3 regions of the Pseudomonas sp. EA_5y_Pfl2_R50 genome follow, and region 3 is predicted to be linked to each of the others. Evidence: predicted binding sites of a transcription regulator. Region 3 holds the regulator's gene; each other region holds the start of a gene.

What was found. The regulator FliA, encoded in region 3, starts transcription of late flagellar genes. The targets are predictions, from matches to a motif close to CTAAAGTTTNNNNNNNNNNNGCCGNTAA.
Region 1: a site for FliA is predicted at 1,291-1,318, ahead of motA (flagellar motor stator protein MotA). Genes of this name have one in related genera too.
Region 2: a site for FliA is predicted at 6,210-6,237, ahead of AACY19_RS07790 (methyl-accepting chemotaxis protein). Genes of this name have one in related genera too.

The regions. Positions count from the first base shown of each region.
Region 1 covers NZ_CAXAPT010000002.1:407,638-417,964, forward strand. The annotation lists gene AACY19_RS05030 (HDOD domain-containing protein) at 1-1,220, opposite strand, end outside; gene motA (flagellar motor stator protein MotA) at 1,387-2,238, shown strand; gene motB (flagellar motor protein MotB) at 2,242-3,312, shown strand; gene AACY19_RS05045 (hypothetical protein) at 3,309-3,521, shown strand; gene AACY19_RS05050 (S-type pyocin domain-containing protein) at 3,557-4,747, shown strand; gene AACY19_RS05055 (DUF6572 domain-containing protein) at 4,772-5,119, shown strand; gene AACY19_RS05060 (hypothetical protein) at 5,492-5,767, shown strand; gene AACY19_RS05065 (toll/interleukin-1 receptor domain-containing protein) at 5,809-6,294, opposite strand; gene AACY19_RS05070 (caspase family protein) at 6,294-7,253, opposite strand; gene AACY19_RS05075 (TIR domain-containing protein) at 7,256-7,663, opposite strand; gene rsgA (small ribosomal subunit biogenesis GTPase RsgA) at 7,875-8,906, opposite strand; gene orn (oligoribonuclease) at 9,014-9,556, shown strand; gene AACY19_RS05090 (TRIC cation channel family protein) at 9,644-10,258, shown strand; gene queG (tRNA epoxyqueuosine(34) reductase QueG) at 10,240-10,327, opposite strand, start outside.
Region 2 covers NZ_CAXAPT010000003.1:418,013-428,339, reverse strand. The annotation lists gene AACY19_RS07825 (LysR family transcriptional regulator) at 1-454, opposite strand, end outside; gene AACY19_RS07820 (CTP synthase C-terminal region-related (seleno)protein) at 470-1,174, shown strand; gene AACY19_RS07815 (antibiotic biosynthesis monooxygenase family protein) at 1,174-1,491, shown strand; gene AACY19_RS07810 (DUF2025 family protein) at 1,605-1,931, opposite strand; gene AACY19_RS07805 (glycerophosphodiester phosphodiesterase) at 2,153-3,274, shown strand; gene AACY19_RS07800 (PepSY domain-containing protein) at 3,436-3,741, shown strand; gene AACY19_RS07795 (hypothetical protein) at 3,916-4,362, opposite strand; gene AACY19_RS07790 (methyl-accepting chemotaxis protein) at 4,472-6,094, opposite strand; gene AACY19_RS07785 (transporter) at 6,371-7,393, shown strand; gene AACY19_RS07780 (LysR family transcriptional regulator) at 7,437-8,333, opposite strand; gene AACY19_RS07775 (SDR family NAD(P)-dependent oxidoreductase) at 8,454-9,212, shown strand; gene AACY19_RS07770 (multidrug/biocide efflux PACE transporter) at 9,276-9,713, opposite strand; gene AACY19_RS07765 (LysR family transcriptional regulator) at 9,803-10,327, shown strand, end outside.
Region 3 covers NZ_CAXAPT010000013.1:119,134-129,460, forward strand. The annotation lists gene AACY19_RS21550 (chemotaxis protein CheA) at 1-537, opposite strand, end outside; gene AACY19_RS21555 (protein phosphatase CheZ) at 592-1,380, opposite strand; gene AACY19_RS21560 (chemotaxis response regulator CheY) at 1,399-1,770, opposite strand; gene fliA (RNA polymerase sigma factor FliA) at 1,937-2,677, opposite strand; gene fleN (flagellar synthesis regulator FleN) at 2,674-3,504, opposite strand; gene flhF (flagellar biosynthesis protein FlhF) at 3,621-4,961, opposite strand; gene flhA (flagellar biosynthesis protein FlhA) at 4,973-7,102, opposite strand; gene AACY19_RS21585 (DUF6124 family protein) at 7,698-8,057, shown strand; gene AACY19_RS21590 (DUF6124 family protein) at 8,557-8,916, shown strand; gene AACY19_RS21595 (hypothetical protein) at 9,073-9,747, opposite strand; gene AACY19_RS21600 (hypothetical protein) at 9,857-10,000, opposite strand; gene AACY19_RS21605 (hypothetical protein) at 10,120-10,327, opposite strand, start outside.

The DNA.
Region 1 (10,327 bases), on a different contig from region 3:
AAGCCGTGGATCTGGTGCACGCGCAGGCTCGATTGCGTGCGGTCGGCCATCAGGATCATCACCCGGCGCATGCCGCTGGCGACCAGCGCATCGCGAGCGGCGACGGTCAGGCTCATGGCATTGGTGAAGCGGCTCGGTTCGGCGAGCAGTTCAGCGCATTGCCGGCGCCATTGCGTCAGATCTTCCGAGGTTGGCGCAGCGGCGGGCAACATACCCGCCGGCAAACGGCGCGTGCCCCAAGGCCACAACAGCGAAACCGCGGGGTGCCACAGATCCGGCATTGCATGCAGGCGTGCGCTGTTGGCAGCCTGCTGGTGCAGTTGTTGTTGCACTTCGTCCATCGAGACTTGCAGATAAAGGCTTGTCAGGTACTGCCAGCGCTCACTGTGCGGACTGTCCCAGGCCTGTTGAGCCGACAGCGCCAGGCCGTTGGCCAACAGCACGGTGTTGGCCGGCTGGTTGAGCCAGCGACGCAGGGTCGGGTCATCGTCGAGGCGGTTTTGCTGGCGCAGCGGGTGTTCACTGTCCCGGGCGATGCGCAGCACTTTCACCAGTTCGCGCTGTTCACTGAGCAGCAATTTATAGCCCTGCTGCACCCAGATCGGCAGATGCCAGGCTTGCACCAGCGCCTCAGCGATTTTCAGCAGGCGCACGCCGAATAGTTGCTTTTCGACCACGCGTGCCGATTCGCCCTTGTGAATCACCCGCAGCTCCCACTCTTCAAGCAATTGCGGATACGTCAGCGCCAGCGGCCACAGCGGCGACAGAAACAGCAGGCTGCCCCAATGAATGTCCTGCCACAGCCGCGCCAGACGACTGGCGAAAAAGCCGTTGGCCTGTTGCGTGGCGTGCTGGCTGATCATCTGCAGTTGGCGCAGGGCCTTGGGAATTTGCATCTGCGGTTGGGCAGGCAGGCGCGCGAGCAGTTCTTCGGTGCGGGCGAGGCCGAGGCGGGTGATTGCGACTTCGAGATTTTCCGCTGGCGCGCTCATGTTGCCGTGGGTGTGACGATTCGCCTCACGGATGACGCTCAAGGCCAGCGCGGGGCTGTCCTGCATCAGGTCGGCAATGTCGCGCAGCGAGCTTCGGTTGTCGCGGATCGCCCGGCAAACCTTGTCGTGAGCCTCTTGCGGCACGGGCAGGCGGACGCTGTCGAGGAGCTTGACCCAGCCGTCGAGCGTGGTCGGTCTAGCGTGTGGGACGTTCGTTTCATTAGCCATGTCTGGACGGGATCTTCACTGACTGTAGACGCGCCCGGCATGGGCTAAATTGGCTTTTCGCCTGAACTGGCTATAGTCTGGCGCAGTTTTGCCGATAAGTAGAAGAAGAGATTTTTTAACTTCCGAATATGACCTTGAACCCGACTTAAGTAAGTACTTTCTACCTATGGCTAAAATTATCGGCATCATCGTCGTATTCGCGAGCGTGCTCGGCGGATACGTGCTTTCCCACGGCAAGATTGCCGCCCTGATTCAGCCTTTTGAGGTGTTGATCATCGGCGGTGCCGCACTCGGTGCATTCCTGCAGGCCAACCCTGGCTATATGACCATGCACGTGCTCAAGAAGTCCCTGAGCATGTTTGGTTCCCGCTTCAGCCACACGTTCTATCTGGAAGTGCTTGGCCTGATCTACGAGATCCTCAACAAGAGCCGCCGCGAAGGCATGATGGCCATTGAAGGCGATATCGAAGACGCCGCCGCGAGCCCGATTTTCGCCAAGTATCCGGCCGTGCTCAAAGACGAGCGCATGACCGCGTTCATTTGCGATTACCTGCGCATCATGTCGTCTGGCAACATGGCCCCGCACGAACTCGAAGGCCTGTTCGACATGGAGTTGTACAGCCTCAAGGAAGACCTTGAACACCCGTCCCACGCAGTGAACGGTATCGCCGACGGCATGCCCGGTTTCGGTATCGTCGCGGCGGTACTCGGTATCGTGGTGACCATGGCTTCTCTGGGTGACGGTGACCAGAAGTCCATCGGCCTGCACGTCGGTGCGGCACTGGTCGGTACCTTCTTCGGTATTCTCGCGGCTTATGGTTTCTTTGGCCCGTTGGCACATTCTTTGGCCCACGATGCGAAGGAAGAGCTGAACGTCTACGAAGCCATCAAGGCTTCGCTGGTGGCTTCGGCTTCCGGCATGCCGCCATCGCTGGCGGTCGAGTTCGGTCGCAAGGTGCTCTACCCGGCCCACCGTCCAAGCTTTGCCGAGCTGGAACAAGCCGTTCGCGGTCGCTAAGACATGGAAAATAATCAGCCGATTATCATCAAGCGCGTCAAGCGCATAGCCGGCGGGCATCACGGCGGGGCGTGGAAAATCGCCTTCGCCGACTTCGCCACGGCGATGATGGCGTTCTTTCTGGTGTTGTGGCTGTTGTCCACCGCGACGCCGGAGCAGAAGATCGCTATCGCCGGTTACTTCAAAGACCCGGTCGGCTTTTCCGAAAGCGGCACGCCGTACATCATCGATTTGGGTGGTACGCCGACCCTGGCGCCGGAAAACACCCTCAACCCTGAGGTGAAGTCCCAGCCGCAACCGGACAAGGTCACCATCGATACCGAACAGGTCGAAGGCATGGCCGAACAGGTCGAGAGGGAACGCCTGGAACTGCTCCTGCAAGAGCTGCAGAACAAGGTCGACGAGAACCCGCAACTGCAGAAATTCAAGGATCAGATCCTCTTCGAGATCACGCCCAACGGCTTGCGCATCCAGATCATGGACGCCGAGAACCGGCCGATGTTCGACTCCGGCTCTGCACGCCTGAAGCCATATTTCGAAGACATCCTGCTGGCCATGGCTGACACCATCAAAGCGGTGCCGAACAAGATCAGCATCAGCGGCCACACCGACGCCAAGCCTTACACCGGCACCGGCGATTTCGGTAACTGGGAGCTTTCTGCCAACCGCGCCAACGCGGCCCGTCGTGCCCTGGTTGCCGGCAGCTATCCGGACGCGCAAGTGGCGCGGGTCGTCGGTTATGCCTCGTCGGCGCTGTTTGACCGGGAAAACCCGTTCAACCCGGTCAACCGTCGCATCGATATCGTCGTGCTGACCAAAAAGGCCCAGGCCGCTATCGAAGGCGCGCAAGGTGCCGACGCGGCTAAACCGGAGGATCAAGGCCAGAACGACGCCGCTCCGGCAGCGCCGGTCGATCCGAACGCTCTGCCGGCGGATCAGCAACCGGTACCGGCACACGAGTTGCGCGAACGCCTGAACCTGTTCGACGACGCCGCACCGAAACCGGCGGAACCGGGGAGTGCGGCGCCAGCCACTCCACCGCCCACTGCCCCGGCCCCCGCGCCGAAGCAGTGACCCACAAAAAAGCCGACAGTGATGTCGGCTTTTTTGTGCCTGTTGTCTCGTCCGAGAAGCTCGGCAGGTTCACGCTTGCAGGGCTTTTCTCGTTTTCGGCGGGCGGCCATTTGCTGGTGTTCACCGATGATCAGGTATTGCAGTTTTTGGGAATTGCCCTACAGCCAGCGCTTGAGCTTCCAGGTAACGTCAGTCTGCCCCAGCTATGAGCCGGGATTCTCCAAGGACGAAAAGGAAGCTCAGTGTGAGCGGATACGTACCCAACCCTCCGAAGGGCTACCGCAACAAGGGTGTAGAGCCTGTTGATATCTATGCCCAGCGTTGGGCGGAATACAAAGACATCCCCTCGAAAGAAGAGGCGAAGCCCGAAACCGTGGGCTGTGTGTTCGCCAAGAGCTGTAACCTCCCTGACGGAATAATCAACCACAGCAATCCATCCGGTTTTGTGCCTGTTGAGAAACTGGCCGACTACGGACTGTGGGCTGTGCTTGGAACAGGGGCTGCGATTACCGCCCAAGGCACCCAACTGCAGCTGGTTGGCGGGTCTGCTACTGTCAGTGCAATTGCTGAACGTCTTGGTGGTTCACTCGCACTGACCTTGCTGGAAGGTGCTGGAGCCGTTGCGGCAGGAGCCGCCGTGGGCACCATCGCACTACTAATGCCGAACACCAGCATTGCCCCCGACAGTGCTTTTTACACAAACGATCAATACGCCACACTTGATGCTGGCCTCACGCGCGTACGAGTCAACGTGAAGACCCTGCCGGATGGCTCCGTTAACGCTTACGGGTTCTACACAGGAGGTAAAAGGGACTGGGAAAATGTCCCTGTCATCAAGGCAACGAAGGATGGCGAGAACTACGTTGCTGACATCGGCAGCGGCATTGGGCTTACTTGGACGCCAGCGGCGAACTCCGATGGTGTATTGGGTATTCCTGCACTTGAGGGCGCCCCATATTTGCCCCCGGTGTGGGTGTATCCGCCGACCGCACAATCTGACACCGTACTGGCAAATCCAAAGCATCCCCCCGAATTCCAGGATGCAATTATCTGGTTTCCCGCTGATGCGGGACTTGAGCCCATCTACATTGTGCTCAGTACGCAGTTGGAGAAGAACAAGGCTGCTGGGGCTGAGTTCGAAGACAAGACTTACGACGGGTTCTCCGAAGAAATGGAGGAGTCAGCTCAACAGGTCACAATCAAAACAGAGAGCGGCACGAGAACCCGTCTCGATATGATTGGCAGAGACTCGAACGGGGATATTGCCTGTGTCGAATGCAAAGCCTCCGAAACAGCACCACTGACACGCAATCAAAAACAAGCGTTCCCAGAAATTGAACGGGGCGGCGGGGTCATTGTCGGCAAGGGCAAGCCGGGATTCCCGGGAGGGACGGCCCTCTCGCCCACCCGTGTAGACGTTGTGCGACCGAAGTAAAACTGCGGAATTTAAGGAGCTGTCATGTCAGTAACAGACGCCAAAATCATCGATATGTGGGGCATCCCAAAGTGGGACAGCAGCAAGATCGTTCTCGGCATCTCTGACCACCTCGCATGGAGAGATAAAGCCGAGCAAGGCGAGCATCTGCAACTGCTGCAAGACAAGATCAACATGTACGTTGCTTTCATCGAGAGCGGCGAGATTTACACAGAGATTCCGGGGGCGTTGGGTAAGTCTCCTATCATCCGTGTTCAGGGCAAATACGAGCTGTCAGAGCAAGGCGAACTCTTTATTGATCGCGCTGCTGAGGTGCTGAAGGAGGCGGGTATTGGGTTTGAGTTTGTACTCAAAGAAGATCCTGCAGAGTGACGAGCGAGACTTGCTAGCTGTCCGCCTCGCCTCAGAAAGACCAAGCACCGTTTCAAGCGCTTTAGTTTCGAGTTGGCAAAGTTGGTTGATTACCTATGCCCCCAAGTTGTCACTGAGCGCCCGACAGCCGATGGTCCCGCCACGCGACTAGTCGATCTGGAGCACGTAAATGCGAAGTGGCCGGAAGCTTCCAAGTAACAAGCGGTGGCCGAGGCCGTTTCGCAGAGTGATGTAGGAAGGCTCCGAGACGTATAAAACGGGTTTCATTTCACCCAAGGGCTCACTTATAGTTCGTCCGTCACGGAGCACTCGATGACCGATCTTAGCCGGTCGAAACAAGATGGAATATTCATAAACCATTGGAGTTTGACCATGGCTGATTATCGCCCCCTTCAAGGCAACCTCAGCAGCACCCCCACGCTCTACATCGACACCGAAGCCAAGGCCTCGGCACTTCTCGAAAATGCCAAATATCGAATCAACACTGTGCGCAATATGCTCAACAGCGTGAGTTGCCTTTGCGTCAAAGACGCCGAAGGTCATGATCTGGAACATTTCGCCTGCGCCGCGCACCTCCTGCTTCAGGACGGCTGTGACGCGCTGGATGCGTTGGGCTGGAAGCTGGATAGAGTCGCGCCCGGACTTTGAAAGTAAAAAGCCGCGATGGTGTCGCGGCTTTTTTACGTCTGTCAGAACCCGCGCCGAATGCGGTTCTTCAGTTGTTCATGGAAAAACTCGGCATTTCGTTTGTAGGTGCCCTTAACGGATTCGCTTATCGATTCCAGCGACATCGAGCGCTTGTTCGACACTTCCTCACGATACGCTTCGATAAAGAAATCCAGATCTTTATCCGTACTCAGCTTCGGCCATTTATCCAGATACAACGGCAGTTCCGCCGGCCCGGTCTTGAACGAGCAAATCCGCCGATTGCTGATGGTTGCCTCGCCAATCTCGAACGGCACCCACCACGACGAAGCAGTCCGCTCCGAAACCACCGCCAGCAAGTGCGTGCACTCGGTGATGTTGCGGGTGATGACCCCGGTGATGTCGTCAGTGGTCTGCGATTCCGGGTCGAGCACATCCAGGTAGGTTTTGATGTTGGCCTGTTTCAGGCGGCTGTTGATCGCCACGGCATGCAGGCGATCCATATGGCGGTAGCTGATAAAGACAGGCATCAGAAGTGTCCTTTGATCGCGAGTTCGCGGTAGTAGGCGCCGAGCGCGGTGAGGCGGCAGCCGGTGGAGTTGATGGCCGCGTAATACATATGTTCGGCGCCCACCGGTTCTATCAGGCTGTGGCGATTGCACATTTGCAGTTGCTTGAAGATGTCGCCGTGCTCGGGGTCGAACAGCGCTTCGGTGGGCTCGTAGCTGGGGTCGAGCCTGAAGACGAAACTCGGCTCGGGGAACCAGTCCTTGAGTTTGCGTAGGGTTTCTTCGGCAATCAGCGGTGCCACTTCGCGCAGTGGCACGAACTGCGACACATTGGTCTTGAATACCGGACGCTGTTCCCAGGCTCCCAGCGCATTGTCGACAAACGAATAGACGCTACCGGGGGTGACCTTGCCGAGTACGTTGGCAGCGCCACCATGCAGCGCTTGCAGCAACAGATCCGTGAACACACCGTGGCCGCGACTTTCGAGGGCGTACTGTTCTTTTTTGCAGGCGGTGAGAATGGTCATGCCTTCGCCGATCACACTGCTGCCGCCGCGTAAATTGCGCATGGCACCCGCTGCACCGGCCTGGCAGCAATCGAGAATGATGATTTTGTTTTTGATCTGCGACGCCTGATCAGCCCACAGCAGAATGTCGCTGATGCGGATACCGTCTCCGCCAGGCTGGTAGTCCTGGGGAATCAGTAGTCCTTCGTCGATGCTGGTGTCGAACTGCCCATGACCGGCGAAATACAGCAGTGCCACGTCACAGTCGCCTGAGAACAGGCTCTGGATCTGCTGTTTCATGTATTTGAGCGTTAGTTGTTCTTCAGCCGACGTCAGCACTTTGCTGCTGAAGTTCGGGCGCCCGTTGGCGTGGCGCTCCAGTACCGAAGCCATGGCCATTGCATCGTTGTTACAACCGCTCAAAGGAGCGACATGGGCGTAGTGGTTGATGCCGATAAACAGTCCCTTACGCATGGTTACACCGCCGTGTGCAAGCGAATCGCACTGACGATGCTGTTGGTGTTCCACGCGCATTCGGCGTGCGCCGCTTCACGCACCACGGTGGAAATGCGCTCGGCGCCGAATGGCTTGATCGCGATGATCACCTTGCCCATGCGTTTGGCGATCTCGATTTCCTTGTTGATCCACTTGCTGTAGGTCGAATACATCCCGGCCATGATCAGCACCGCCGAGCAAGGGCGAATCTTGTTTTCGATGGCCTCTTCGAGCTGCTTGTCAGTCTGCGCACCCAAGATCGGGTTATGTGACGGCACGGAAAAATTCTTGAAACTGAAATCCGGCTTGGCGCCGAGCAGGCGTACCAGATTGTCGTGAGCGTGGGCGTAGTTCCACGAATGGCTGATGAACAGGTGATAGGTCTGCATGGGGGCCTCGAAGGTCGCAAAGGTGCGAAGGAGGACCCCAATCTAGGCATCTGGAACGTGCCTACAAGGGTTGGGTGGTGAAAGAGAAATGTCCTGCAAGCAGGCATGCGCGAGCCTGTCAGAAAGGTCTGACGTTTAACGGGATCGGGGATTTGTCAGGCGCGGTCCGACATCCGGCAGCCCTCGGGCGAGGTGCTGCCGGTGCTGGTGTTTAGTAGCCGTTTTCCGGCAGGCTGGCGATGATCGAGCGGTAGCTGTTCATCCGCTGCTGTTGTACGCGGCCATCTTCCAGGGCCTTGAGCAAGGCACATCCCGGTTCACGGTCGTGTTTGCAATCGCGGAAGCGGCAGGTGCCGAGCAAATCGTTGAACTCGATGAAACCGGCTTCGACGTCGGCGCGGCTGACGTGGCCCAGGCCAAATTCGCGGATGCCCGGGGAGTCGATCAGTTCGCCGCCACCGGGGAAGTGGAACAGGCGCGCGGTGGTCGTGGTGTGCGTGCCCTGACCGGACAGCTCGGACAACGGCCCGACGCGGGTTTCCACTTCAGGCAGCAGGCTGTTGACCAGCGAGGACTTGCCGACGCCGGACTGGCCGACGAACACGCTGATGCGGCCGTCGAGCTGCTGTTGCAGTTGTTCCATGCCGTTGCCGTGGTGCGCCGACACTTCCAGCACCGGATAACCCAGCGTGCGGTATACCGCCAGCAACGCGTTGAGCGCCGGGGCGTTCTGCTCGTCGATCAGGTCGAACTTGTTCAGCAGCAACAACGGACGGATGCCGGCGTGTTCAGCGGCTACAAGGTAGCGGTCGATCAGGTTGGCATGCGGCTCGGGCAGCGGGGCGAAGACGATGACGATCATGTCGACGTTGGCCGCGACCGGCTTCAACTGGCCGCGGCTGTCCGGACGGCACAGCTCGGTGGTGCGCGGCAGTTGCGCAACGATCACGCCGATGCCCTGGTTGCCGGCACGCCAGACGACGGTGTCACCGGTGACCAGCGCGGGCAGGTTGGCGCGCAAGTGGCAACGGAAGACCTGGCCGGCCTGATCGCCGTCAACCGCCTCGACCTCGACCTGCACACCGAAGTGAGCAATCACCAGGCCGGTCTGTTCCGGGCCCAGGTCACCGCCCTCCAGGGCTTCGACAGCCGAGGACTCGCGTTTGGCGGCGCGTGCGGCGCGTTCGCCTTGAATCTTTTCGATGCGCCAGTTTTGACGACGATTGAGTTGGCGTTTGGCCATGGGTGTTCCGTCTGAAGAATGCAGCGATTAGGTAAAACGGCCGCGAGTTTAGCACGCCCGGCCATCGGGCTAGGCTAAACTGCGCAGCATTGCCTAGGAGCCGAAACATGCCAAACCCGCAGAACCTGATCTGGATCGACCTGGAAATGACCGGTCTGGACCCGGAAAACGACGTCATCATCGAAATGGCCACTATCGTCACCGACAGCGACCTCAACACGTTGGCCGAAGGCCCGGTGATCGCCATTCACCACAGCGACGAAGTCCTCGCGCGCATGGACGAGTGGAACACCCGCACCCACGGCAACTCCGGCCTGACCCAGCGCGTGCGCGACAGCCGCATCAGCATGGCCGAAGCGGAAGCCGAAACCATCGCTTTCCTCGAGAAATGGGTGCCGAAGGGCAAGTCGCCGATCTGCGGCAACAGCATCTGCCAGGACCGTCGCTTTCTTTATACCCACATGAAAGGGCTGGAAAGCTACTTCCATTACCGCAACCTCGACGTCTCGACGCTCAAGGAACTGGCGGCACGCTGGGCGCCGGACGTGCGCGACAGTTTCAAGAAGGGCAGCACGCATCTGGCGCTGGATGACATCCGCGAATCGATCGCCGAACTGCAGCATTACCGTAAGCACTTCATCAAGTTCTGATCAGGCGTGACTCAGCAGGGGGTGGCTTGCCCCCTTTTGGTGCCGCCGCGAAATGGCTAGACTGCGCGCCCTCTTGCCTGGATCGCCATCATGTTGCTGATGCTCTATCTCGTCGCCATCACCGCTGAAGCCATGACTGGCGCGCTGTCTGCCGGGCGTCGCGGCATGGACTGGTTCGGGGTGGTGCTGATTGCCTGCGTCACCGCGTTGGGCGGCGGTTCTGTGCGCGACGTGCTGCTCGGGCACTATCCGCTGACGTGGGTCAAACACCCGGAATACCTCGTGCTGACCTCGGTGGCGGCGATGTTTACCGTGTTCACGGCACGCTGGATGCGTCACCTGCGCTCGCTGTTTCTGGTGCTCGACGCCGTGGGTCTGGTGGCGTTCACTCTGATCGGCTGCATGACCGCGCTGGAAATGGGCCACGGCATGCTGGTCGCTTCGGTCAGCGGCGTGATCACCGGGGTCTTCGGCGGCATCTTGCGCGACATCTTCTGCAACGACATCCCGCTGATCTTTCGCCGAGAGCTGTACGCCAGCGTCTCCTTCGCGGCGGCGTGGTGTTACATGCTTTGCCTGTATCTGAATGTGCCGAGCGAGCAGGCGATCTTGATCACGCTATTTGGCGGTTTCCTGTTGCGTCTGCTCGCGATCCGTTTTCACTGGGAAATGCCCAAGTTCGTCTATAACGACGCGCCTTGACGTTCGGCATGCTGCCTGAGCGCCCACTCCACATGCTCACGCACCAGCTCTGACGGATAGTCTCGCCGC
Region 2 (10,327 bases), on a different contig from region 3:
TGGTCAGAGCCGGGTAGTTGGGCATGAATTGCGCCAGTGCCGGCAGCAGCAAACCTTGCAACACCGAGTCGGTGCAGGTCAGGCGTACCGTACCGCTGACCACCTGCGCGCCCCGATCCACGCCAATCCGCGCCGCCTCCAGTGCCTGCTCTGCGCGTTCGGCCTGCTCGGCCAGCGTTTGCGCCAGCGTCGTCGGCAAGTAGCCGGCGCGACTCTTTTCGAATAACTGCTGACCGAGGGCGGCTTCGAGCCGGCGCACGGCGCGAAACACCGTCGAGACATCAACCTTCAACAGCTGTGAAGCCCGGGCCAGAGAGCCGCCACGCACCAGTGCGAGGATCAGCGCCAGATCCGGGTAGTCGAGCCGATAGTGCGTTGCTGCATTGATCACTTGGGAAAACGCCCATATTGAGTGCGTGAACGCCAATCTATAGTGAGCCCCATCAATCAACAAGTGCAGGGAACCGCCATGAAAAATCGCAGCATTCGTATAGCCCTGATTGGCGATTACGACCCGCAGGTCACTGCGCACCAAGCCATCCCTGTGGCTCTTGGGCTAGTCGCAGAACACTTTGATCTGAGCGTGCAATTTGAATGGCTGGCCACCGAGCAGATCCGCGCCGATACGCCGCTCGCCCCTTTCGACGGTTTCTGGTGCGTGCCGGCCAGCCCTTACAGAAGTGAAGACGGTGCGCTACGGGCGATTCGGTTTGCCCGCGAACAGCTGCGCCCTTTCCTCGGCACCTGCGGCGGTTTTCAGCATGCGGTGCTGGAGTTTTCCCGCAACGTGCTGGGCTGGATGGACGCAGAACATGGTGAGACATCGCCCGATTCCGCGCGCGCAGTGCTCTCACCACTGACCTGCTCGCTGGTCGAGGCCGTGGACAGCATTCACCTGGTGTCGAACTCGTTGATCGCCAAGGCGTATGAAACGTCGCAGATTCGTGAAGGTTATCGCTGCCGGTTCGGGGTGAATCGGCTATTCGAAGCCGCGCTTTTGAATGATCAGCTACAGGCCGTGGGTCATGATTCGTCAGGGGATTTGCGCGCAATCGAACTCAAGGATCATCCGTTTTTTGTCGCCACGTTATTTCAACCGGAACGCGCCGCGCTCAAGGGTCTGACGCCGCCGCTGGTCCGGGCCTTTGTCGAAGCTTGCGCGGAGCAACGTTGATGACCTCTTGCTTTGCGGTGATTTTCACTTCGACCCGAACCGAGGGTGACAACGGTTATACCGAGGCGGCTGAGCGCATGGCCGAGTGGGTGCGTGAGCAACCGGGGTTTCTGGGTGTGGAGTCGGTTCGTGGGACGGATGGCGTAGGAATCACCGTGTCGTATTGGGAAAGTGAAGCGGCGATTCTGGCTTGGCGGCAGCATCCTGAACATCGAGTGATTCAACAGCGTGGGCGCTCGGAGTGGTATTCGGCTTTTCATACGCGGGTGTGCCGGGTTGAGCGGGAGTATCGGTTCGAGCAATCAACCGGGCGGTGAGCTTTCGGCCGCTTTCGCGAGCAAGCCCGCTCCCACACAGGATCTGCGTCGATCACACATCCATTGTGGGAGCGGGCTTGCTCGCGAAGAGGCCCGCACGGTCACAGATAATCTCAGCCCCGCACCAGACTGCGCATCGCCTCGATCTCGGGCACCTCAACCTTGCTCATATAAACGCGCAACGGCTCGGTGATGTTGATCCGGTCATCGATATTCTGATCCAGCAACAACTGAATCAACTCGCGCTTCAGCGTCATGGTCTGGCCGGTCGTCGGTGCCCAGACAAATTCGCTGGTGGGAATGATGCCGTCGTCCGCCACGTCCATGCCGAACGAGTCTTCGCTGAAACGCACGATGTATTGGCCGGTTTTACGATTGAGGCCGACAAAGCCCTTGAGGTCGTCGGCGGCCTGGCAGATGAGTTGGGAGGTGATGCGCATGGTAAACCTCACGAAAGATGATCGATGGTTTACACGCAGGGCAGTTGAACGGCGCGCCCTCTGCCGGAGCGTCTGCCGTGGGCAAGCGTACTGCAAACCGGGCCACAAAAGTGCAGGAAAAAACGCTTTTAATACGTTTATGTCGGTCTGGCGATAGCACGCAATCGATTCACTTGTTAAAAGGTACGTCTTTGAAAATGCCCTGCGAAAGGATCTCGACCATGCCCGCCACTTTCACCAAAAGCGCCCTCGTCCTGAGCCTGCTGCTCGGTCTCGGTCAAGCGCACGCCGCCACTCAGACGGGCGCCGTCGCTGCGGCGCACGGCATCCCGCACCCGGCGGTGATCGCCCACCGTGGCGCGTCGTTCGATGCCCCGGAATCCACCGCCGCCTCCTACACGCTGGCTCGCGACCTGGGTGCCGACTACCTGGAAATGGACTTGCAGCGCAGCAAGGACGGCGTGCTGTTCGCCCTTCACGACGACAATCTGCAACGTACCACCGACGTCGCCACCAAGTTCCCGGAGCGCAAGGACAGCCCGGCCACCGCGTTCACCATGGCCGAACTGAAAACCCTCGACGCTGGCAGCTGGTTCAACGCCAAGTACCCGGATCGCGCACGCCCGTCCTACGCCGGGCTGAAAATTCTGACCCTCGATGAAGTCATCAACATTGCCCAAGCCAACCCACAACACAAGCCGGGCCTGTACATCGAGACCAAAGAGCCGCAACTGTTTCCCGGCATCGAGCACGACCTGAAAGAAAAACTGCAGGATCGCGGCTGGCTGAGCCCAACCGGTTCGAAGCTGGCGAAAAGTGCGCTGGGCGTGGGTCAAGGCAAAGGCAAGGTGATCTTGCAGACTTTCGATAAAAACAGTCTCGAACTGCTGCAAAAGGAAATGCCGCAAGTCCCGAAAATCCTCTTGCTGTGGGTCGGTGCGGGCGGCATGGAGCCTAAGTCTCAGGTGACCTTTGCCGAGTCCGGCGAGAAGGACAAAAACGTTTTCTACGGCAAGCAGGAGCCGAAGTCCGAAGCTGAATTCAAGCAATGGGTGGATTACGCCAAGGCCCAGGGGGCAATCGGCACTGGCCCCTCGGCGAAGCTGACCCATGACGGCGATCAGAGTTATTCGGATCTGGTCAAACCGTGGATGAATCAGTACACCCACGAACAGGGCATGCTGGTTCACGTTTACACCGTCGACGAGCCGGTGGACTTCGAGAAAGTCATGGCCGCCGGTGTCGACGGCATCTTCACCAACCGCGCCAGCGAACTGTTGAAGTTTTATAAACGCCCGGCATCGGCCAGTGTTGATCAGCTATTGAAGAAAAACGGTTTCTGATCTGAAATCGAGGCGACTTCATCGCGGGCAAGCCACGCTCCCACAGGTTCTGTGCAGGTGCAGGGCTTGCCCGTTTTGTCTGGATGCGGGGTTTTAAGGGTGAGTTAAGTTGCGCGGGATAACCTGAGGCCACTTAAACGAGTTACCCAAGGAATGAACCGATGAAAACGTTGACTGCCCTGTTTACCGCCGCTGCCCTGACCCTCACCGCTGGCCTGGCCCAGGCTGATGTGCGCGTCGATCAGATCCCTGAACTGGTCAAGTCCGGCAAGATCAAGTCGCTGGAATCGATGAATGCCGAAGCCCTGAAACTGCACCCGGGCGCGACCATCACTGATACCGACCTGGACAATCACTTCAACGGTTATGAATACGAAGTTGAACTGAAAACCGCTGACGGCAAAGAGTTCGATGTGGACTTCGATGCCACGACCGGCAAAGTGTTGAGCAACAAGCAAGACACTTGATTGACCGCACAGCCAAAAGCCGCACGATTGAAAGATCGTGCGGCTTTTTCATGCCTGACATAAACCCTTGTGGGAGCGGGCTTGCTCGCGAATGTTTTCTGTCAGTCTCTACAAGGTTGACTGACACGCCGCCCTCGCCAGCAGACTCAGTCCTGCAAGGGATTGCGGCGATGCTCAGGCCGAAGTGCTGACCAGCGAGCCGGAGGTGCTGCTGTCGGAATCCTGCAATGCTTGTAACAACGAGGCGGTAGCGGTTTGCAGCGAGGCCGACGTCGCGGTGATCTGTGCCTGTGCGGCCGCCACATCGGCAGCCTTGGCGTCGGCGTTTTCCTGTTTGGCCTGGGCGGCTTGCAGTGCTTGCTGTTGTTCCTGCAACTGCTTTTGCAGTTCGGCGATCTGCTTGCGCAGTTCCTTCACCGAATCCGATTCTTCGCTGCTGCTGGAGCTGCTGTCGCCCGCCGGCGCCGCGCCGCCACCGGCACTCACCTTGCTGGTGTCCGCCGCCACGCCGGTACTGGCGGTGGTGCTGGTCGAAGTGTCGTCGCCAACGTCGGTGATCGCGGTTTTGCTGGTGGGCGTGGTGACGGTCTGGTTGATCGAGACTGACGTGATGCTGACCATGAGATGGCTCCAATGCCGGTTATGAATAACCGGCCATCGGCGGCCACTGCCTCAATTTGAGAGCGACTGTGTACCGACTTGGTATCCGAACCGGTACACATTCACTCCGTCAGGCGCTCAAGCGCGCGGTGACTTCGTTCAATTGCCCGGACAAACCATGCAGGTTCTGGCTGGCACTCTCGGTGCGCTGCACATTGTCGAGGTTGGTGCTGGCAATCGAGGTGATCTCGGTCAGGTTGCGCGAGATGTCTTCGGCCACCGACGTCTGCTCTTCGGCGGCGGTGGCGATCTGACGGTTCATGTCGCGAATCGCTTCCACCGCGTGGGTGATGCGCTCCAGCATGGCGCCGGCCTGGGTCACCTGTTCGACGCTTTCATCGCTGCGCGCCTGGCCGCTTTCAATCGCTTGCGCGGCGTCCACCGCACCGGTCTGCACGTTCTGGATGATCTGGTTGATCTCGATGATCGACTCCGCCGTGCGCTGCGCGAGGTTGCGCACTTCATCAGCCACCACGGCAAAACCACGCCCGGCCTCACCGGCGCGGGCAGCTTCGATGGCAGCGTTGAGCGCCAGCAGGTTGGTTTGTTCAGCGATGCCGCGAATCACTTCCAGCACCTTGCCGATACGACCACTGTCCGCTTCCAGACGACGAATGACGGTCGCGGTATTGGCGATTTCACCGCGCATCTGCGTGATCGAGTGAATGGTGCTCTGCATGACCTGCTCACCCTGCTGTGCAGACTGATCGGCATCATCGGCGGCGCGCGCTGCGTCCGCCGCGTGACGGGCGACTTCCTGCGCGGTGGCGGACATTTCGTTCATTGCCGTGGCCACTTGATCGGTGCGTGAGAACTGCTCGTTAGTGCCCCCGGCCATGGTCGTGGCGATGGCATTCAACTCGCCGCTGGCGCTGTCCAGATCGCTGGCGCTGCGCTGCAAACGGGTGAAGGTGTCGGCAAGGAAATCTCGCAGGGTGTTAGCGGCGGCAGCGAGGTTGCCCAACTCATCCTGACGCTCGCTGACCACCCGTTCGGCCAGTTTGCCGCGGCTCAGTTGGGTGACGTAATCGATCAGTTTGCGAATCGGCTCCACCAGGTTGCGGTTGACCAGCCACAGGCTCAACAGGCCGATCAGCAGGCCCGACGCGAGCATCACCAACACCCCCAGCCACACGGTGCGGTCGGCCTCGGCGCTGATCGACGCCGACTGCTCAGTGCCCTGTTTGCGCAGCTCTGCAACCAGTTCACTCATCTGATCGCTGGTGGCGCGGTCGACACCTTTGACTGCCGCGTCGCCCGCCGTCGGATCGCCACCAGCAGCGACATAGGCATCACGCCCCTTCTGATAAGCGCTGCCCAATTGACGGTGTTCCTGGCGCAGACGTTCGATGCGCGACTTCAGGCTGGGCTCGATGCCTTTCTGACTGGCCAGCTCACCGAGGATGTTCTGCACATCACGCTGGCGGTCTTCGAACTGCCCCCAGTATTTGCTCAGATCCGCTGGCTGCTTGCCGCGCAGCAAAACGTTTTTCCATTCCTGCACCTGCACCTTGAATTGCAGGTTGGCTTCGTCGATCAGTTGCGAAGTGTGCAACGGACCGGCGATCAACTGGCTGTAGCTGTGCACGCCGTTGGACAGGAAATGAAAGCAGGCCAGCGCGATCAACAGCACCGCCAGCAGGCTACCGCTCAGCAGGGCGAGAATTTGCGCTCTCAGGGATTTTTGCAGCATCGCAGGTACTCATGACAGGGGTGAGGTACGCCCGGGACGGACGTGAAAAATGGGTCGGACTTCCCTGTCGGCGAACCTTGGCGCAAGGCCAATGGCGCGCAAGCTAACTCACCTGTGATCGGCGCGCCAGAGTGCTTCTTGAAGAAAATCCGACCATCGGCAAGGCGCTGATTTCACGCCACTTTCCTGTCACACAAACGTCATGTGGCATTGCGATCATGCGGCACAGGTGAATCTGAAAATCCACCCCTGACGTCCTCCTCGCAGCGAGCCTCCATGAATCACAGCCTCGATACCAGCCATCGCGATCCCGATCTGTTTGGCCTGCTCTACGGCTTCCGTTTCCGGCCCGGTGAACGCGGTCGTGAAGTCGATTCGGCGACCGCCCTGCGCGGCTTGCAGGAAGACAGCGACAGCGGCGAATTCCTCTGGTTGCACCTGAACCTGGCACACGCCGCCTGCGAGCGCTGGATGAAAAGCCATCTGCAATTGCCCGAAGAATTTTTCGAGGCGCTGCACGAAGGCTCGCGGTCAACGCGCATCGAGCACGTCGACTCGGCATTGCTGGCGGTGGTCAATGACGTGGTGTTCAACCTCAGCAGCATGGTGTCGTCGGATGTGTCGACGCTGTGGGTCTGTGTACGCAGCAAATTGATCGTCAGCGCTCGCCTGCAACCGCTGCACTCGGTGGACAAATTGCGCTCGTCGGTGAAGGCCGGCGAGCGCTTCCGTTCGCCTTCGGAATTGCTTGTGCACTTGCTGCGCGATCAGGGTGAAGTGCTCACGCAAATCGTGCGCAAGACCAGCCTGAGCGTCGACCTGGTCGAGGACGAATTGCTCTCCTCGCGTCTGTCGACCAACCGCGCCGAACTGGGTGCCAACCGCCGCGTGCTGGTGCGTCTGCAACGGTTGCTGGCGCTGGAACCGGGCTCGTTGCTGCGCCTGCTCAACCGGCCGCCGCCATGGTTGCAGAAAGAGGACGTGAAGGAATTGCGCAAATCCACCGAGGAGTTCGCGCTGATCATCAACGACCTCACCGCCCTCGGCGAGCGGATCAAATTGCTCCAGGAAGAGATTGCCGCCAACCTCAACGAACAGAGCAACCGCACGCTGTTTACCCTGACCGTGGTCACGGTGCTGGCGCTGCCGATCAACATCATCGCCGGTTTTTTCGGGATGAATGTCGGGGGCGTGCCGTTGTCGCAGGACCCGGAGGGGTTCTGGATATTGGTGGCGCTGGTGGCGACGTTTACCGTGATTGCCGGGCGCTGGGCGTTTCGCAAGCGCGGGGATTATTGAGTCCCCTGATTGCTGCCCCTCCCACATTGGTTTGTGTCCAGGTTCAGAGCGCGGAACGAATCAGATCGCCGAGCCAGTCCATAAACACCCGCACCCGCAACGGCAAATGCCGCTGCCGCGCATACAGCAATGAAATGCCCATCGCCGGCGCCGTGAACTGCGGCAGCACGGTGACCAGTTCGCCGTTTTCCAGATGCGGCTGCATGCCGGTGCGTGGCACCTGGGTCAGACCGAACCCGCCCAGGCACGCCGAGTCGTAAGCATCGGTGCTGTTGACCGTGACACTGCCGGCCATCGGCAAGCGTTTAACCTGACCGCCCTCCTCGTACACAAACCCTTCCGAACGCGAACCCAGCACGCCGACGTAATGCACCAGTCGATGGTGAGCCAGATCCTCCAGGCTCTGCGGCACACCGTAGCGTTCGAGATACGCGGGGCTGGCGCAATTGATCATCGGGAAGTCACCCAAATGCCGCGCGACCACCGATTGATCCGGCTGCGCGCCGATGCGCACCACGCAATCAAAACCCTCGCTGAGCAGATCGACGCGGCGATCCGTGCTGCTGATTTCCAGCTCCAGATTCGGATGGCGAGCCATGAATTCAGGCAGGCGCGGCATGATCAGGCGTCGCGCGAGAATATTCGGCATGTCGACCCGAATGCGTCCGGTCAGCGAAGCCTCGTCCTGGCGGAACAACCCTTCGATTTCATCCATGTGCGACAGCAAATCCTTGCTGCGCTCGTACAGCACCAAACCGTCCTGCGTCGCCTGCACCTTGCGCGTGGTGCGTTGCAACAGACGCGTGCCGAGGAGGTTTTCCAGCGCCTGTACATGTTCGGAAACGCTGGAGCGCGGTAAACCGAGGCTCTCGCCGGCGAGGGTGAAACTCGATAGCTCGCTGACCCGGACGAAGGTGCGCAGCAGTTCCAGTTTGTTCATGGGTCACCTGTTGATTGTTCGGCTGATCCGATCAGTGATTCCGCTTTCAGTCTGTTTATCACCATGAGGCGGATAAATAAACTTTGATCCATCACCACTCACCGCAATCGAGGACGTCCCATGAACCGCAAAATCGCACTGATCACCGGCGCCAGTCGTGGCCTGGGAAAAAATGCCGCGCTGCACCTGGCGACCCAAGGTGTGGACATCATTGGCACCTACCACAGCCGCGCCGATGAAGCTCAGGCGCTGATCAGCGAAGTGCAGGCACTCGGCGGCAACGCCGTGATGCTGCAACTGGACGTTGGCCGCAGCGACAGCTTCGCAGCATTCGCCGGGCAGCTTGAACAGGCGTTACAGCAAACCTTCGAACGTCAGCGCTTTGATTTCCTGATCAACAACGCCGGGGTCGGACTGCACGTGAGTTTCGCCGAGACCAGCGTTGAGCAATTCGACATGCTGATGAATGTGCATTTCAAAGGGCCGTTCTTCCTGACCCAGCAACTGCTGCCGCTGATCAACAATGGCGGACGGATCATCAACATCTCCAGCGGTCTCGCACGTTTCACTCTCCCCGGCGCCAGCGCCTATGCGGCGATGAAAGGCGCGATGGAAGTGCTGACCCGCTATCAGGCGAAAGAACTGGGCGCGCGGCAGATTGCCGTGAATACCCTGGCGCCCGGTGCGATTGAAACCGACTTTGGTGGCGGTACCGTGCGCGACAACGCGGCGGTGAACGCGATGGTCGCCGAGAACACCGCGCTAGGTCGCGCGGGGCAGCCGGATGACATTGGCGCAGCGCTGGCATTATTGCTCTCGCCGGGCGCGCAGTGGATCAACGGGCAGCGGGTTGAGGCGTCGGGCGGGATGTTCCTCTGATAACTGCCAAAAGCAATCGCCCCTGCAGGAGCAGCCCTCGGCAGTTCCTGCAGCGCGATGTGGTCAGTTCTGGCAGAGGTTGCGGGTCACGAAGCGCTCACGCAGCACGTCGTAGCTCCAGTGGTAGACGTAGGTGTAGGGCAGAAAGAACAGCAACACCCCGATGTCGAGCAAGAACGCCTGCCAGAGGCTGACCGACAGCCACCAGGCAATGAGCGGCACCCCCATCACGATCAAGCCACCCTCGAACAGCAAGGCATGCCCCACGCGCACCCAAGCGCTGTGGGCAACATTCAGGCGCTCGAGCAGGCGGTCGAAAAAGCGGTTGAACACAACGTTCCACACCAGCGCCAGCAAGGCGATCAACACCGTCACCGCGCCCATTTCAAGCATCGGTTTTTGCATGATCCACGCCAGCAACGGCGTGCAGATCAGAATGGCCAGCAGTTCGAAACCGACGGCCTGGACGATACGTTCAGTGATGGATTTGCGGGCAGTCATGGTCTGACTCCTTGAGTGAAGATGGTTGCCATGATCCACTCTCAAACCGATACTTCATAATCAGTAACCATCGATCAAGGCGATAGTTGATGATCTCGCAGGAAGTGTTGTTGGCATTTGTGCAGGCGGCGACCCAAGGCTCGTTTTCGGCCGCAGCGCGCAAGCTCGGACGCAGTCAGTCGACCATCAGTGCGGCGGTGGCCAGCCTTGAGATCGATCTGGATCTGCAACTGTTCGACCGCAGCAGCCGCAAACCGACACTGACCCCGGCCGGGCATGTCATGTTGCAGCGGGCCGAGGCGATTCTGGCGGCGAGCAGTCGTCTGGAAATGACCGCGCGACAACTGTCTCAGGGCGTTGAACCGAAGCTGACTGTGGCGATATCCGACACCTATCAGTCGTACCGTTTCGAAGCGGCGCTGGTGGACTTCGAGCGGCGCTATCCGGATCTGCAGCTGGAATGCCTGATTGCCGAATGCGATGACCTGATCGAGCTGGTACAGCGCGGGCGCGCGCATCTGGCCTTCGCGGAAATGCAGGACAGCTACCCACCGGATCTGGTGACGTCGACCGTGGCCGAGCGCACGGACATCGCCTTGTTCGTCAGTCGCGCA
Region 3 (10,327 bases):
TTCGGCTTCGGCCTTGACGGCGTTCAGTGAATCCAGCAGTTGTTCGAATTCGTTATCGGTGATGTCGCCGGAATCGCCGGAATCGCCCTCGACGACCAGCTCTTCGATCATCTCGGCCACTGGCGAAGCCGGGGCTTCGTCCGCCGATTGCGGTTCGGCCAGACGCGCCAGGGCGGCCAGCAGTTCCGGGGTGGCAGCGGTGATCGGAGCACGCTCGCGGACTTCGCTGAACATGCTGTTCACCGCGTCCAGTGCTTCGAGGACAACGTCCATCAGTTCTGCATCAACGCGCCGCTCACCCTTACGCAGGATGTCGAACACGTTTTCGGCGATGTGACAGCACTCCACCAGCTCGTTGAGCTGAAGGAAGCCGGCGCCCCCTTTTACAGTGTGGAAACCGCGAAAAATTGCGTTGAGCAGATCTGCGTCATCCGGGCGGCTTTCCAGCTCGACCAGTTGTTCGGACAGTTGCTCAAGAATCTCGCCGGCCTCAACCAGGAAATCCTGAAGGATCTCTTCATCGGCGCCGAAGCTCATTAATGGGGTGCTCCTACAGGTCTAAAAACCCAAAAAACCTAAAATTCCAAAACACTAGAATCCGAGGCTGGATAACAAATCGTCCACATCGTCCTGACCGGACACAACGTCTTCTCGTTTATCGGCATGAATCTGCGGACCTTCACCCTGCGAGAGATGTTTTTGTGGATCTTTTTCTGCAAGCATCGCGGCGCGGTCATGTTCGATGCCCGCAAAGCGGTCGACCTGACTGGCCATGAGCACGAGTTTGAGCAAATTGCTTTCGACTTCGGTGACCAGTTGGGTCACACGCTTGATCACCTGACCGGTGAGGTCCTGGTAATCCTGGGCCAGCAGGATGTCGTTGAGATGGCTCGACACTTCACGGTTGTCCGTGCTGCTGCGTGACAGAAAACCGTCGACCCGGCGCGCCAGCTCGCGGAACTCTTCAGCCCCGACTTCGCGACGCATGAAGCGACTCCAATCGGCGCTCAAGGTCTGGGCTTCATCAGCCAGACCGTTGACCACCGGCGTGGCGCTTTCCACCAGATCCATGGTGCGGTTGGCCGCGGCTTCCGTCAGCTTGACCACATAGCCCAGGCGTTCGGTGGCGTCGGTGATTTGCGACACTTCCTCGGCCTGCGGCATGTGCGGATCGATCTGGAAATTGACGATCGCACTGTGCAGTTCACGCGTGAGCTTGCCCACTTCCTGATACAGGCCACGGTCACGGGTCTGATTGAGCTCATGGATCAGTTGCACCGCGTCACCGAATCTGCCTTTTTCAAGGCTCTCGACCAGTTCGACCGCGTGTTTTTTCAGGGTCGACTCGAAATCGCCCTGTGAAGATTCTTTATGCTCCATAGCTCCCCCGCGCGTTCATCAGCCGATGCGTTCGAAAATCTTCTCGATTTTGTCTTTCAGCGCCTGAGCCGTGAAAGGTTTGACCACGTAGCCGTTCACACCGGCCTGAGCGGCTTCGATGATCTGCTCACGCTTGGCTTCAGCGGTCACCATCAGTACCGGCAGGTGCTTGAGCTTTTCATCGGCACGCACGTGACGCAGCAGGTCGATACCGGTCATGCCCGGCATGTTCCAGTCCGTTACCAGAAAGTCGATGCTGCCGCTGTTGAGCACCGGAATGGCAGTGGTGCCATCGTCGGCCTCGACGGTGTTGGTGAACCCAAGATCACGCAGCAGGTTCTTGATGATCCGCCGCATCGTTGAGAAGTCATCAACGATGAGGATTTTCATGTCTTTGTTCAATTCGACCTCCAAGCAGTCTTAAACGCGCCCAGCACCTGGACGCGCCACTTCAATCAATCGGCGCAGCACTCGAAGACTGTCTGGAGCACAACAGAGCAAGACCGGTGCCGTTCATCACCGCACCAGCCTCGTTCGCAGTGTCCCCACACTGCCTTCAGCGCGCTCGCCACTCCCCCAAACGCCCCCGCAAACGGGCCGCGCACTGGCTGTGTAACTGGCTGACCCGCGATTCACTGACGCCAAGGACTTCACCGATCTCCTTGAGGTTCAGCTCTTCGTCGTAGTACAGCGCCAACACCAGTCGCTCACGCTCCGGCAAATTGGCAATCGCGTCCGCCAGCGCCGCCTGGAAGCGTTCATCTTCCAGATCGCGTGACGGCTCAAGATGAGCACTCGCGCCATCCTCGTGCAGCCCTTCGTGTTCGCCGTCCTGCAACAGGTCGTCGAAACTGAACAGGCGACTGCCCAAGGTGTCATTCAAAATCCCGTAGTAATCGTCGAGACTCAATTGGAGTTCGGCTGCAACCTCGTGATCTTTAGCGTCACGGCCGGTTTTAGCTTCAATTGAGCGAATTGCGTCGCTGACCATACGGGTATTGCGGTGAACCGAGCGTGGCGCCCAATCCCCTTTGCGCACTTCATCGAGCATCGCACCGCGGATTCGTATGCCCGCGTATGTTTCGAAACTGGCGCCTTTGCTGGCGTCGTATTTGGTCGAGACTTCGAGCAGGCCGATCATGCCGGCCTGGATCAGGTCTTCGACCTGCACACTCGCCGGCAAGCGTGCCAGCAAGTGGTAGGCAATGCGTTTGACCAATGGTGCGTAACGCTCGATCAGTTCGTACTGCGCGTCACGTGCCGACTTCTTGTAGAGATTCATGCCACTGGCGGTCATAACACAGGCCCTGCGGTTTGCTGCACGAGACGCTCGACGAAAAACTCGAGATGGCCGCGCGGGTTGGCCGGCAGCGGCCAGGTATCGACCTTCTGTGCAATCGCCTTGAACGCCAGCGCGCACTTGGAGCGCGGGAAGGCTTCGTAGACGGCACGCTGCTTCTGCACGGCCTTGCGCACGCTTTCGTCGTAAGGCACGGCGCCGACGTATTGTAGGGCCACGTCAAGGAAGCGATCCGTGACCTTGGTCAACTTGGCGAACAGGTTGCGGCCTTCCTGCGGGCTCTGCGCCATGTTGGCGAGGACGCGGAAGCGGTTCATGCCGTAATCGCGGTTGAGCAGCTTGATCAGCGCGTAGGCGTCCGTGATCGAAGTCGGCTCGTCGCAAACCACCAGCAACACTTCCTGGGCGGCGCGCACAAAACTGACTACCGAGTCACCAATACCCGCAGCGGTGTCGATCACCAGCACGTCGAGATTGTCGCCAATGTCGCTGAATGCCTGGATCAGGCCGGCGTGTTGCGCCGGGCTCAGGTGCACCATGCTCTGCGTGCCGGAAGCGGCCGGCACGATGCGGATACCGCCGGGGCCTTGCAACAGCACGTCGCGCAGTTCGCAACGGCCTTCGATGACGTCGGCCAGTGTGCGTTTCGGGGTAAGCCCCAGCAGAACGTCGACGTTCGCCAGCCCCAGATCAGCGTCCAGCAGCATGACCCGACGGCCAAGCTCTGCCAGCGCCAGAGACAAGTTCACTGACACGTTAGTCTTCCCGACGCCACCTTTGCCGCCGGTCACCGCGATCACCTGTACGGGATGCATGCTGCCCATGTTATTTCTTTACCTTGTCTTGCATAGACGGAGGCCACATTACTGGCTGCGCGTTCACAACCGGAACAATGCATGGCAGACCATCGATGTAGGTACAAAAACTGTTCATGAATACCTCAGCCTACCTGCTTGGTCGGGCTGTGATAGATATCAGCGAACATGTCGGCCATGGCTTCTTCGCTGGGTTCTTCCTGCATTTGCACGCTGACGGCACGGCTGACCAGTTGATGGCGGCGCGGCAGATGCAAATCATCCGGAATCCGTGGGCCATCGGTCAGGTACGCGACCGGCAATTCATGACTGATCGCCAGGCTCAACACTTCGCCCAGGCTTGCCGTTTCATCCAGTTTAGTCAGGATGCACCCGGCGAGCCCGCAACGCTTGTAACTGTGATAAGCGGCGGTTAGAACCTGTTTCTGGCTGGTGGTTGCCAAGACCAGATAATTTTTTGAACGAATGCCACGACCGGCGAGACTTTCGAGCTGCATGCGCAGGGCCGGATCGCTGGCTTGCAGGCCGGCGGTATCGATCAGCACCACGCGTTTGCGCAGCAGTGGGTCCAGCGCCTGCACCAGCGACTGGCCAGGATCGACGTGAGTGACCGGCACATTGAGGATGCGACCGAGCGTCTTCAACTGTTCCTGCGCACCGATACGGAAACTGTCCATGCTCACCAGCGCGACATTCTGCGCGCCGTACTTGAGCACGTAGCGCGCGGCCAGCTTGGCCAGCGTGGTGGTCTTGCCCATGCCGGCAGGGCCGACCATGGCAATCACACCGCCCTCTTCCAGCGGCTCGACTTCCGGTACGGCAATCATCCGCGCCAGGTGCGCGAGCAGCATGCGCCAGGCCTGACGAGGTTCTTCGATATCGGTGATCATCGACAGCAGATCGCGCGACAACGGGCCGGACAGACCGATGCGCTGCAGGCGGCGATACAGATTGGCTTGCGCCGGGCGGCTGCCTTGCAACTGGTTCCAGGCCAGGGTGCCCAGTTGCACTTCCATCAGCTCGCGCAGGCTGTTCAATTCGAAGCGCATCGAATCCAGTGCCCGCGGATCAACACCGGCCGATGGCTGCGCAGGGGCCGCAGCCGGACGCGCCGGGGCGGTGTAGGTCGGCTCGGTCAGCGGTTCGGCGGCGGTCAGTGGCAGGCCGGCAGTCAACGGCAGCCCGGCGAACAACTGGCGATTGGTGTTGCCGTCGGCTTCGCCACGCAGGCTCAGTTCGGCCTGGGCGGTGACGATGCGCGACTGGGTCTTGCGCAGCTCGTCTTCGAGTTCCATGTTCGGAACCCGTGGCGCCAGCGCCGACAATTTGTAATCCAGTGCCGCCGTCAGCTCGACACCGCCGGCAATGCGGCGATTGCCAATGATGGCGGCATCAGCGCCCAGCTCATCACGAACCAGCTTCATGGCCTGACGCATATCGGCGGCAAAGAAACGCTTAACTTGCATAAACCACTACCTCAGCCGTTGGGCCCTACTGTCGCAACGATGGTCACTTGCTTGTTGTCCGGTATTTCCTGGTAGGCCAGCACATGCAGTCCAGGGACGGCGAGGCGGCCAAAGCGCGAAAGCATCGCGCGAACCGGGCCTGCTACCAACAGAATCACCGGCTGACCTTGCATTTCCTGACGCTGCGCCGCTTCGATGAGCGAACGCTGCAGCTTCTCGGCCATGCTTGGCTCCAGCAGAACACCCTCTTCCGAGCCTTGTCCTGCCTTCTGCAGACTATTGAGCAATATTTGTTCCAACCTTGGTTCCAAGGTGATCACAGGCAGCTCGGACTCAGTGCCTACAATGCTTTGGACGATGGCGCGGGATACACCGACCCGCACAGCGGCCACCAATGCGGCGGTATCTTGACTCTTCGCAGCGTTGTTGGCGATGGCTTCGGCGATGCTGCGGATATCGCGCACCGGCACGTGTTCAGCGAGCAGCGCCTGCAGGACTTTGAGCAACTGCGACAACGTGACCACACCCGGCACCAGCTCTTCAGCCAGTTTCGGCGAGCTTTTGGCCAGCAATTGCATGAGTTGCTGCACTTCCTCGTGGCCGATCAGCTCACTGGAATGCTTGTACAGAATCTGGTTCAAGTGCGTCGCGACCACGGTGCTGGCGTCGACCACGGTATAACCCAGCGATTGCGCCTGGGCACGCTGGCTGATTTCGATCCACACCGCTTCCAGGCCGAAAGCCGGATCTTTGGCGTTGATGCCGTTGAGCGTACCGTAGACCTGGCCCGGGTTGATCGCCAGTTCGCGATCCGGGTAGATCTCGGCTTCCGCCAGGATCACGCCCATCAGGGTCAGGCGATAGGCGCTCGGCGCCAGATCGAGGTTGTCGCGGATGTGCACGGTCGGCATCAGGAAGCCCAGATCCTGCGAGAGCTTCTTGCGCACGCCCTTGATCCGCGCCAGCAATTGCCCGCCCTGATTGCGGTCCACCAGCGGAATCAGGCGATAGCCGACTTCCAGGCCAATCATGTCGATGGGCGTGACGTCATCCCAGCCCAGCTCCTTGGTTTCCATGGCGCGAGCCGGCGACGGCAGTAGCTCCTGCTGACGCTTGACCTCTTCCAGCGCCACGACCTTGGCGACGTTCTGCTTCTTCCAGAACAGGTACGCACCGCCAGCCGCGAGCGCCGCCATGCTGAGGAACGAGAAGTGCGGCATGCCCGGCACCAGGCCCATCACCGCCATCAAACCGGCGGCCACGGCCAGCGCTTTCGGCGAGGCGAACATCTGGCGGTTGATCTGCTTGCCCATGTCTTCCGAACCGGAAGCACGGGTCACCATGATCGCTGCAGCTGTAGATAACAACAGTGATGGCAATTGCGCCACTAAACCGTCACCGATGGTCAGCAAGGCGTAAACCTTGCCGGCATCGCCGAAGCTCATGTTGTGCTGGAAGATACCGACGGCCACGCCGCCGATGAGGTTGATGAACAGAATCAGCAAGCCGGCGATGGCGTCACCGCGCACGAATTTGCTGGCACCGTCCATCGAACCGTAGAACTCGGCCTCTTGGGCGACTTCCTGGCGACGCGCCTTGGCTTGGTTCTGGTCGATCAGGCCGGCGTTGAGGTCGGCGTCGATTGCCATTTGCTTGCCGGGCATCGCATCGAGGGTGAAGCGCGCGCTCACCTCGGAAATCCGCCCGGCACCCTTGGTCACCACGACGAAGTTGATGATCATCAGGATCGCGAAGACCACGATACCGACCACGTAGTTACCGCCGATCACCACCTCACCGAAGGCCTGGATCACCTTACCGGCAGCGGCGTGGCCGTCCTGACCGTGGAGCATCACCACCCGCGTCGACGCCACGTTCAACGCCAGCCGCAGCAGCGTCGCCACCAGCAGAATCGTCGGGAACACGGCAAAATCCAGCGGCCGCAGCGCATACACGCAGACCAGCAGGACGACAATCGACAGGGCGATGTTGAAGGTGAAGAACACGTCGAGCAGGAACGGCGGCACCGGCAACATCATCATCGCCAGCATGACCAGCAGCAACAACGGCACGCCCAGATTGCCTCGACTGAGGTCGGCAACGTTTGTGCGAGCAGTGTTGAATAACTGAGAGCGATCCACCGGTTTTCCCCGTTCCTTTAAAGCAAACTTTTGACGCCCAGAGCGGGCTCACGGCGGCTACTGCAAGAAGCTTTCCAACTTTTGCCAAGGATTGAAACAGAGGGGTTTAACCGTGAGTTTTCTGCTGACCGGGATGCCGCCTTCGCGAGCAGGCTCGCTCCCACAGGGAAATGCATTCCAAATGTGGGAGCGAGCCTGCTCGCGAAGAGGCCAGTGAAGTCAGCAAAAAGTGCCTCTTAAACCCCGGTGTTTAAAAGACACTTCAGGACACGCCTTTCAGGCTACAAATTCTTGCGCCATTGCCTACAGCTACGCCAGAATCCGCCGGCTTGTGCGCCTTGGGGTCGGGTTCTATTGTGGTCCGGTCGCTGACGAATCAGCGATCGGGTTTAGCGACTCGAATTCAAGTCAAAGGTGCATCGGCGTTCCAGGCTTCGTTGCGGATCTGTATTTTCGCGATTTCGTCATGGTGGCTGTATGCGGGAGACCCTCGGGTCTGCCGGGTACCTTTGACCGGTTCGCTAACCTGCGTACAGCCGCCACCCCTCCTGTTTAGCGACAGGTTGTAGCGGCTCCACTTCAAAGGAGCTTCACCATGATCAAACCAACGCCAAACCCTCCCGAAATCGACCCCACCTCCCCCTACGAATCCCTCGATTCAAAAAAGCTCCACGACGCCGCCGACCGCGCCCTCGGTCACTACCTCTGCCCACCCGGCTCCACCCCACCACCGCGTAAAATCCGCCGGATGTACGCCGTCACCGCCGACTTCAAAAACGAGGAACTGCTGGCCGATGCCTGCGAAACACTCGCTTCAGCCCGAACCATCGCCAACGACTTCGCCCACCTCATCCCCGCATCGCAGCGCAGGACGCTGTTGGGGATCGCGCAACTGATCATGCTTGGCGAGTTGGCGGTGAGTCGGGCACTGGATAATCTGCAATTGCCGGGCTGAGGCAGATATTGGGCACACCCGCTGATTAATCGGGCGCAAGTTCTGGCCTCTTCGCGAGCAAGCCCGCTCCCACAGGGGATCGGTGTGATCCCCAAATCTGTATTCACTGGAGATCCAGTGTGGGAGCGAGCCTGCTCGCGAAGGGGCCAGTGAAGTCAGTACCAATCGCCTTTTAAACTCAGGCGTTTAAATGACAACTTCAGACACGCCTTTCAGGCTACAAATTCTTGCGCCATTGCCTACAGCTACGCCAGAATCCGCCGGCTTGTGCGCCTTGGGGTCGGGTTCTATTGTGGTCCGGTCGCTGACGAATCAGCGATCGGGTCTCGCAGCCCGTCGATCTCTGGACGCACAACACCCGCTTCTTTATGGCGGCTGTACGTGGGAGACCTTCGGGTCTGCCGGTTCTAGAGTCCCGGTCTGCGACCCGCGTATAGCTGCCACCTTCATTCGTCTCGCAGCGAACGCTGGCAGCTCCAATGACTCTAGGAGCTTCACCATGATCAAACCAACGCCAAACCCTCCCGAAATCGACCTCGCCTCCCCCTACGAATCACTCGATTCGAAAAAGCTCAACGACGCCGCAGACCGCGCCCTCGATCACTACCTCTGTCCACCCGGCTCCACCCCACCACCGCGTAAAACCCGCCGGATGTACGCCGTCACCGCCGACTTCAAAAACGAAGAACTGCTGGCCGATGCCTGCGAAACACTCGCTTCAGCCCGAACCATCGCCAACGACTTCGCCCACCTCATCCCCGCATCGCAGCGCAGGACGCTATTGGGGATCGCGCAACTGATCATGCTTGGCGAGTTGGCGGTGAGTCGGGCACTGGATAATCTGGAGTTGCCGAGCTGACAACCCTGTGGCGAGGGGATTTACCTCCTCGCCACAGTGACCGCAGCCGGCGCCGGACTTTCATTGAGGCTAAACGGGGAGCGTTCCGGAGGTTGCCGATTTGAGTTCGCCCCCATTTTCGCCGGCTGCGATCTTTTTTGCTTGAAACGCTGCTGATTACGCCGTCAGCACCTGCTTGGCGACGATGTCGCCAAAGTGCAGCTGATTGCCGTGAATGTATCGCGTCCCCCGATACAGTTGCTCGCCATCCACCTCAACCAGGTCTTCATCCATGTACATGAACACGACCTTGGTGGCTGGCGCAGCGATATCTCCGGGAAACTTTTCGTGGTTCTCCAGCAGGTTAAGCGCCCAGCGAAACTGCATGAGCGGCAGGTGACTGATTTCGATCTGCTCCGTCCCGCCCGGCAAGCGGAAATCCCGACCCGCCGTAATGCGCAACGTATTCCCCTGTACTTCGAATACCGGTTTTGCGTAGCGCACATCGAGCGCAGCGCCTTCAGCCCATTGATCCATGTAGTAATCGGGCGGCGTGAAGAGGTTGAACAACGCTGCGTTGTCGTGAATGTTGCCAGCGGCACCAGACAGGTAACTGTAAGCATGGTGGTAAGCAAGACCTTCCAGTTCTGGCCGAATGGCATTGTCCCGAATGCTCAAAAAGCCCGGAGAGTGAACGTTAGCCATATGCACAAAGTGTGTGAAGTCCAGATGCATGTCGAGGGTTACGCTGTAACCGATGGCCCGCTCCGACTCATTCTTCTGCAACCGTCCTGAAACAAAATCCAGCGCCATGCCTTCGAGTTTTCGATAACTACGCTCCTCTTGCATCATCGTGCCTCCCTGAGAGCGGATATGCCCGCCACTCATATCACCGCGTTCGACGATTGACGTCTACTGATAGAGCTGACAGGTAAACAGGCATTTCAGATGAACGGCCCCATCAAGCATCGCGGCGAAGATCCGGACGCGTGTCCTTGCCGGCACGGTATTGGCGGATCGGGTAGACGTAGGCCAGTACCTGAGCGACCGCCAGGTACAGTCGCCCCAGGGGAAAGAGTTTGCCTCGCAAGGTTTCGGCGGTCACGGCGCTGGACTTCCCTTCCCGCTCTCACAGATAGAAAAACCAAAAAGATCGCAGCCTTCGACAGCTCATGGATCGGAGCAAGCGCTGACGAAGGTTACGATCTTTTGATTTCGGGAAAACTAATACCTCAGGTTCGTGGCTTCGCCACCAGCCTTTGAAGGCTTGTCGAATTCGACCGCCTTACCCTTTTTGATCTTCACTCGCCCGGCCTCGGCCAATGGGATGCTGAAAGGGTAATCCTCCGTAAACAGGACGCCCGCCGCCGCCGCTCCAAAAGAAAAACCTGGCGATGCAGGCTCTGGATCTGGCGTGATGGCGCCTTTACCG